3 regions of the Streptomyces herbicida genome follow, and region 3 is predicted to be linked to each of the others. Evidence: predicted binding sites of a transcription regulator. Region 3 holds the regulator's gene; each other region holds the start of a gene.
The links. The regulator HrcA, encoded in region 3, represses chaperone genes, less so after heat shock. The targets are predictions, from matches to a motif close to TTNGCACTCNGNNNNNCNGAGTGCNAA.

Region 1 (2,267 bases), on a different contig from region 3:
GTACGTCCCGCGGGGCGGCGCACGAAGGGCCGGTCCCTGCCTCCGGTGGTGGACCGCGTCCGCACCCGCGACCGAGTCGTCTTCCTCACCTACGGCGACGGTACGGAGAAGGACGCCCGGTTCGCCGACATGGTCCGTGAACTGCGGCTCCCGGTCAGTGTGTTCCTCACCGACCGCGCCGCCGGACCCGGGTACGCCCGGCTCGCCCGCCTCCAGTCGGCCGGCGCCGGCGTCCAGAACCACACCCTCGGCCACGCCTCGCTGCGCGGGCTGTCGTACGCGGGCCAGCGCGCCGAGATCTGCGGCCAGCAGGACAAACTCAAGTCCCGCTTCGGCCACCGCCCCCGCCTCTTCCGCCCGCCGCACGGCACCTACGACAGGACGACCCTGCGCGCGGCCGGCGACTGCGGCGTCTCGGCGGTGGTCCTCTGGCGTGCTGAGATGACGGCCGACGGCATCACCTACACCCATGGCAGCGAACGCCTCCGCCCGGGCGACATCGTCAACGTGGCCCCGGACGACTCCACCGCCCGCACTCTCTGCGACCGCACGACCCGGCTACTGCGCCGCGCCCAGTCCCGCGGCCTGACGGTCGGCCGCCTGGAGGACTACCTGTGACGCACGGCCGGCGCCCACCCACCCGCTGGCGACGGCGTCACCGAGCCGATTACAGCCCGTCCGGCGTTTGAGGACGAGGCCGTTCAGGCCGATGCGGGGGTCTGGGGGCGGCAGCCTCCCGGGAGCGGTCACCGCCACGCCGGGCACGCTGCTCGGACGTACGCCAACAGCGGAACAACGGCCGACGCGCCGCGGGCATTGGCACTCCGCTTGACCGAGTGCTAATCGCGGTCATAGTCTCGGCTCTGGCACTCCCCCCTGGAGAGTGCCAACAACGCGACGGGCAGGTCCGGCACCCGCGACGACGGATCGACCTGGTCGCCACCTCAGACAGTTAACCCCGTGAGATCTCCGAAGGGGGAGGTCGGATCGTGACGACCGCCAGCTCCAAGGTTGCCATCAAGCCGCTCGAGGACCGCATCGTGGTCCAGCCGCTCGACGCCGAGCAGACCACGGCTTCGGGCCTGGTCATTCCGGACACCGCCAAGGAGAAGCCCCAGGAGGGCGTCGTCCTGGCCGTGGGCCCGGGCCGCTTCGAGGACGGCAAGCGCGTCGAGCTCGACGTCAAGGTCGGCGACGTCGTTCTCTACAGCAAGTACGGCGGCACCGAGGTGAAGTACAACGGCGAGGAGTACCTCGTCCTCTCGGCTCGCGACGTGCTCGCGATCGTCGAGAAGTAATTCACCCGAAAGCACATTTCGTTGCTTTGAGCTGCGCCCTTGGCCCCCGCGACCCATAAGAAGCCGGGCGCCGGGGGCGCAGTTTTCGTTCATCCAAGATTTCCGAGAGGGCTCACGCTGTCATGGCGAAGATCCTGAAGTTCGACGAGGACGCCCGTCGCGCCCTTGAGCGCGGCGTCAACAAGCTTGCCGACACGGTCAAGGTGACGATCGGTCCCAAGGGCCGCAACGTCGTCATCGACAAGAAGTTCGGCGCCCCCACCATCACCAACGACGGCGTCACCATCGCCCGCGAGGTCGAGGTCGAGGACCCCTACGAGAACCTCGGCGCCCAGCTGGTGAAGGAGGTGGCGACCAAGACCAACGACATCGCTGGTGACGGCACCACCACCGCCACCGTGCTGGCCCAGGCGCTCGTCCGCGAGGGCCTGAAGAACGTCGCCGCCGGCGCGTCCCCGGCCGCCCTGAAGAAGGGCATCGACGCCGCCGTCGCCGCCGTCTCCGAGGACCTCCTCGCTTCGGCCCGCCCGATCGACGAGAAGTCCGACATCGCCGCCGTCGCCGCGCTGTCCGCCCAGGACCAGCAGGTCGGCGAGCTCATCGCCGAGGCGATGGACAAGGTCGGCAAGGACGGTGTCATCACCGTCGAGGAGTCCAACACCTTCGGCCTGGAGCTGGACTTCACCGAGGGCATGGCCTTCGACAAGGGCTACCTGTCGCCGTACTTCGTGACGGACCAGGAGCGCATGGAGGCCGTCCTCGACGACCCGTACATCCTCATCCACCAGGGCAAGATCTCCGCCATCGCGGACCTCCTGCCGCTGCTGGAGAAGATCATCCAGGCCAACGCCTCGAAGCCGCTGCTGATCATCGCCGAGGACGTCGAGGGCGAGGCCCTGTCGACCCTGGTCGTCAACAAGATCCGCGGCACCTTCAACGCCACCGCCGTGAAGGCCCCCGGCTTCGGCG
Region 2 (2,267 bases), on a different contig from region 3:
CCGGCCTTGATGACCGCGACACCGCCGGCGAGCTTCGCCAGGCGCTCCTGCAGCTTCTCGCGGTCGTAGTCGGAGTCGCTGTTCTCGATCTCGGCGCGGATCTGGTTCACCCGGCCGTTGACCTGGTCGGAGGAGCCGGCACCGTCGACGATGGTGGTCTCGTCCTTGGTGATGACGACCTTGCGGGCGCGGCCCAGGAGGTCCAGGGTCGCGTTCTCCAGCTTGAGGCCGACCTCCTCGGAGATGACCTCGCCGCCCGTGAGGATGGCGATGTCGCCGAGCATGGCCTTGCGGCGGTCACCGAAGCCCGGGGCCTTGACGGCAACGGACTTGAAGGTGCCGCGGATCTTGTTGACGACCAGGGTCGACAGGGCCTCGCCCTCGACGTCCTCGGCGATGATCAGCAGCGGCTTGCCCGACTGCATGACCTTCTCGAGGAGCGGGAGCAGGTCCTTGACGGAGCCGATCTTGGAGTTGGCGATGAGGATGTACGGGTCGTCGAGCGACGCCTCCATCCGCTCCATGTCGGTGGCGAAGTACGCCGAGATGTAGCCCTTGTCGAAGCGCATACCCTCGGTGAGCTCCAGCTCCAGACCGAAGGTCTGGGACTCCTCGACGGTGATGACGCCTTCCTTGCCGACCTTGTCCATGGCCTCGGCGATGAGCTCGCCGATCTGGGTGTCGGCGGCGGAGATGGAGGCCGTGGAAGCGATCTGCTCCTTGGTCTCCACGTCCTTGGCCTGCTCGAGCAGGGCGGCGGAGACGGCCTCGACGGCCTTCTCGATACCGCGCTTCAGCGCCATCGGGTTGGCGCCGGCGGCGACGTTGCGCAGGCCTTCCCTGACCAGGGCCTGGGCGAGCACGGTCGCGGTGGTCGTACCGTCACCGGCGACGTCGTCCGTCTTCTTGGCGACTTCCTTGACCAGCTCGGCGCCGATCTTCTCGTACGGGTCCTCGAGCTCGATCTCCTTGGCGATGGAGACGCCATCGTTGGTGATCGTGGGGGCGCCCCACTTCTTCTCGAGGACGACGTTGCGGCCCTTGGGGCCGAGCGTCACCTTCACGGCGTCCGCGAGCTGGTTCATGCCGCGCTCGAGGCCGCGCCGCGCCTCCTCGTCGAACGCGATGATCTTGGCCATGTGAAGTGGTCCCTCCAGGACTGGGGGTGATTCCTTCGGACCGCGCCCGCGCCCGCGACGGACGGCCCACGGGCCGGTGGTTCCTTGCCCCACCCGGCCTGCGGACCTCACCGACCCGGTCCTTCGTTGTCACTCTCACCTTCAGAGTGCTAACGCCAATGATTAGCACTCGCCCCGTCCGAGTGCAAGAAGCGCCCGCGAAGCGGGGCCCCTCGAGGGGGGTGGTCGGACGGCCCGGGCAGACCGAAGGGCCCGTCCCCCGGGAGGTACGGGCCCTTCGAAGATGAACAGAACGTCGCTGTCAGTCGACGCGTGCTTCAGCTGGTCGCCAGCCGGACCATGTCCGCCTGCGGGCCCTTCTGGCCCTGCGAGATCTCGAAGTCGACCCGCTGTCCCTCTTCCAGGGTGCGGTAGCCGTCCATCTGGATCGCGCTGTAGTGGACGAAAACATCCGCACCACCGTCGACCGCGATGAAGCCGTACCCCTTCTCCGCGTTGAACCACTTGACGGTGCCCTGAGCCATGCCTAACTCCCCTATTACTGGCCCTTGCACAGATCCACACTTCGCGGATCCGGGTCAGACCTCACCCCCCATTGGCTTGGGGGCGTGCGCCGGAACGCGTCGACCGCGGCTGAATGTATCTGTCCAACTGCCGTCTGCAACAGGTCAATCGGACGAGAATTCTGGACGCCACCGGTCCGGAATGTGGTGAGAATTCACCCGAATTCAGGGCAAGTCGGGCCCCATAAAAGGCGCAAATGCCGCAGAAGGCCCGCACACTTTGGCTACTTCTTGTCGGGTCTACGGCATGAATCCAGGGCTTCCGACCCGGAGATCGGGAGCGAGTTCCCCAACTGTACCGCGCTCAACCACACTGAATTGCCCCCTCCGCTTCTCTCACGGAGGAGGCAATCAGATGAACTATCGGTAACTGCCGTTACCCACGGTAATGATCAGCCGCCGGCAACGGCCGGAATGATGGAGACACCCGCGCCGTCGGGGGTCGCCGTTTCCAGGCCCTGTTCGAAGCGGACGTCGTCGTCGTTGACGTACACATTGACGAAGCGACGCAGCTTGCCCTGGTCGTCCAGCACGCGGGCGGCAATCCCCGTGTGGTTCTTCTCCA
Region 3 (2,267 bases):
GGCCGACGTTCGCCAGCAGCGCCTGGCGGCCCTCGCCCAGGTCCAGCGTCCACTCGCCGGAGACCAGATGGCGGGGCAGGACGAGGGCGTCGGCCGCCTCCTCCGCCTCCGGGGCGGGCAGCCCGTTGCGGACCGCGTCCAGGCGGAGTTCCTCCCGCTCGTACGCGAACACCGCGTCCGTGCCGACCGCGGCGAACACCTCCGCGCCCGCGAACGCCGCCGCGCCGAAGACATGGTCGAAGTGGGGGTGGGTGAGCGCGAGATGGGTCACACGGTGACCGGCGAGCTCCTGCGCCCGCGCACGCAACCACGCGCCCTCCCCGAGGCTCGACCCGGCGTCCACCACCAGCGCCGTACCCTCACCGAGAACCAGCCCCGCCGTGCAGTCCCAGCCCGGCAGCCGGCACCTGCCCACCCCGGCGGCCACCCGCTCCCACCCCAGCTCTTCCCAAGTCACCGTCATACGGCGACGCTAGCCGTGACGGCCACCACGGGCACGAAGGCGCATGACCGGCCTTGCCCGGGGCGTACCCCACCGCCGTACACTGGGCCGGGGAACTCTGGCACTCGGACGAGCAGAGTGCCAGGCAGGGCGTCAAGATCACGACATTTCTGGAGGTGTGCGCGAATGCTGAGCGAACGCAGGCTCCAAGTGCTGCGCGCCATCGTCCAGGACTATGTCGGCACGGAGGAGCCGGTCGGTTCCAAGGCGCTCACGGAGCGGCACAACCTCGGCGTGTCCCCGGCCACCGTCCGCAACGACATGGCTGCCCTGGAGGACGAGGGCTTCATCGCCCAGCCGCACACCAGCGCGGGGCGGATCCCGACGGACAAGGGCTACCGGCTGTTCGTCGACAAACTCGCCGGCGTCAAGCCGATGAGCGCCCCCGAACGGCGGGCGATCCAGAACTTCCTCGACGGCGCCGTCGACCTCGACGACGTCGTGGCACGCACGGTCCGGCTGCTCGCCCAGCTCACCCGGCAGGTCGCCGTCGTGCAGTACCCCTCCCTGACCCGCTCGACCGTGCGGCACGTGGAGCTGCTGTCGCTCGCGCCCGCGCGGGTGATGCTGGTGCTGATCACGGACACCGGCCGGGTCGAGCAGCGGATGGTCGACTGCCCGGCACCCTTCGGGGAATCGTCCCTGGCGGATCTGCGGGCGCGGCTGAACAGCCGGGTCGCGGGCCGTCGTTTCACGGACGTGCCCCAGCTGGTCGAGGACCTGCCGGACGCCTTCGAGGTCGAGGACCGAGGCACGGTCTCGACGGTGCTCTCCACCCTGCTGGAGACGCTCGTCGAGGAGAACGAGGAGCGGCTGATGATCGGCGGCACCGCCAATCTCACCCGCTTCGGACATGACTTTCCCCTCACGATCCGGCCCGTCCTGGAGGCACTGGAGGAGCAGGTCGTGCTCCTCAAGCTCCTTGGCGAGGCGAAGGATCCGGGTGTGACCGTGCGCATCGGCCACGAGATCGCCCATGAGGGACTCAACTCCACGTCCGTCGTGTCGGTCGGTTACGGTTCGGGCGGCGAGGCAGTCGCCAAGCTCGGCGTGGTCGGACCGACCCGCATGGATTACCCGGGAACGATGGGAGCGGTACGCGCAGTGGCACGTTACGTCGGACAGATCCTGGCGGAGTCGTAAGTGGCCACGGACTACTACGCCGTGCTCGGCGTGCGTCGCGACGCGTCGCAGGAAGAGATCAAGAAGGCCTTCCGTCGGCTCGCGCGCGAGCTGCACCCGGACGTCAATCCGGATCCGAAGACCCAGGAGCGGTTCAAGGAGATCAACGCCGCTTACGAGGTGCTGTCGGACCCGCAGAAGAAGCAGGTCTACGACCTCGGCGGGGACCCGCTCTCACAGGCCGGCGGGGCCGGTGCGGGCGGCTTCGGGGCCGGTGGCTTCGGCAACTTCTCCGACATCATGGACGCGTTCTTCGGCACGGCGTCGCAGCGCGGGCCGCGCTCGCGTACCCGCCGCGGCCAGGACGCGATGATCCGTATCGACGTCGAGCTCGACGAGGCGGCCTTCGGTACGACGAAGGACATCCAGGTCGACACGGCCGTCGTCTGCAACACCTGCAACGGTGAGGGCGCGGCGCCGGGCACCACCGCCCAGACGTGTGACATGTGCCGCGGCCGCGGTGAGGTGTCGCAGGTGACCCGGTCCTTCCTGGGCCAGGTCATGACGTCCCGCCCGTGCCCCCAGTGCCAGGGCTTCGGCACCGTGGTGCCCACCCCGTGCCCGGAGTGCGCCGGTGACGGCC

Region 1: the regulator HrcA is predicted to act here: its motif matches at 817-843, upstream of groES (co-chaperone GroES).
Region 2: the regulator HrcA is predicted to act here: its motif matches at 1,302-1,328, upstream of groL (chaperonin GroEL).

Annotation. Positions count from the first base shown of each region.
Region 1 covers NZ_JAUYWJ010000001.1:32,993-35,259, forward strand. The annotation lists gene Q8A52_RS00175 (polysaccharide deacetylase family protein) at 1-618, shown strand, start outside; gene groES (co-chaperone GroES) at 990-1,298, shown strand; gene groL (chaperonin GroEL) at 1,421-2,267, shown strand, end outside.
Region 2 covers NZ_JAUYWJ010000002.1:554,289-556,555, forward strand. The annotation lists gene groL (chaperonin GroEL) at 1-1,139, opposite strand, end outside; gene Q8A52_RS06265 (cold-shock protein) at 1,457-1,663, opposite strand; gene Q8A52_RS06270 (ubiquitin-like small modifier protein 1) at 2,095-2,267, opposite strand, start outside.
Region 3 covers NZ_JAUYWJ010000016.1:217,419-219,685, reverse strand. The annotation lists gene Q8A52_RS31485 (MBL fold metallo-hydrolase) at 1-463, opposite strand, end outside; gene hrcA (heat-inducible transcriptional repressor HrcA) at 629-1,645, shown strand; gene dnaJ (molecular chaperone DnaJ) at 1,646-2,267, shown strand, end outside.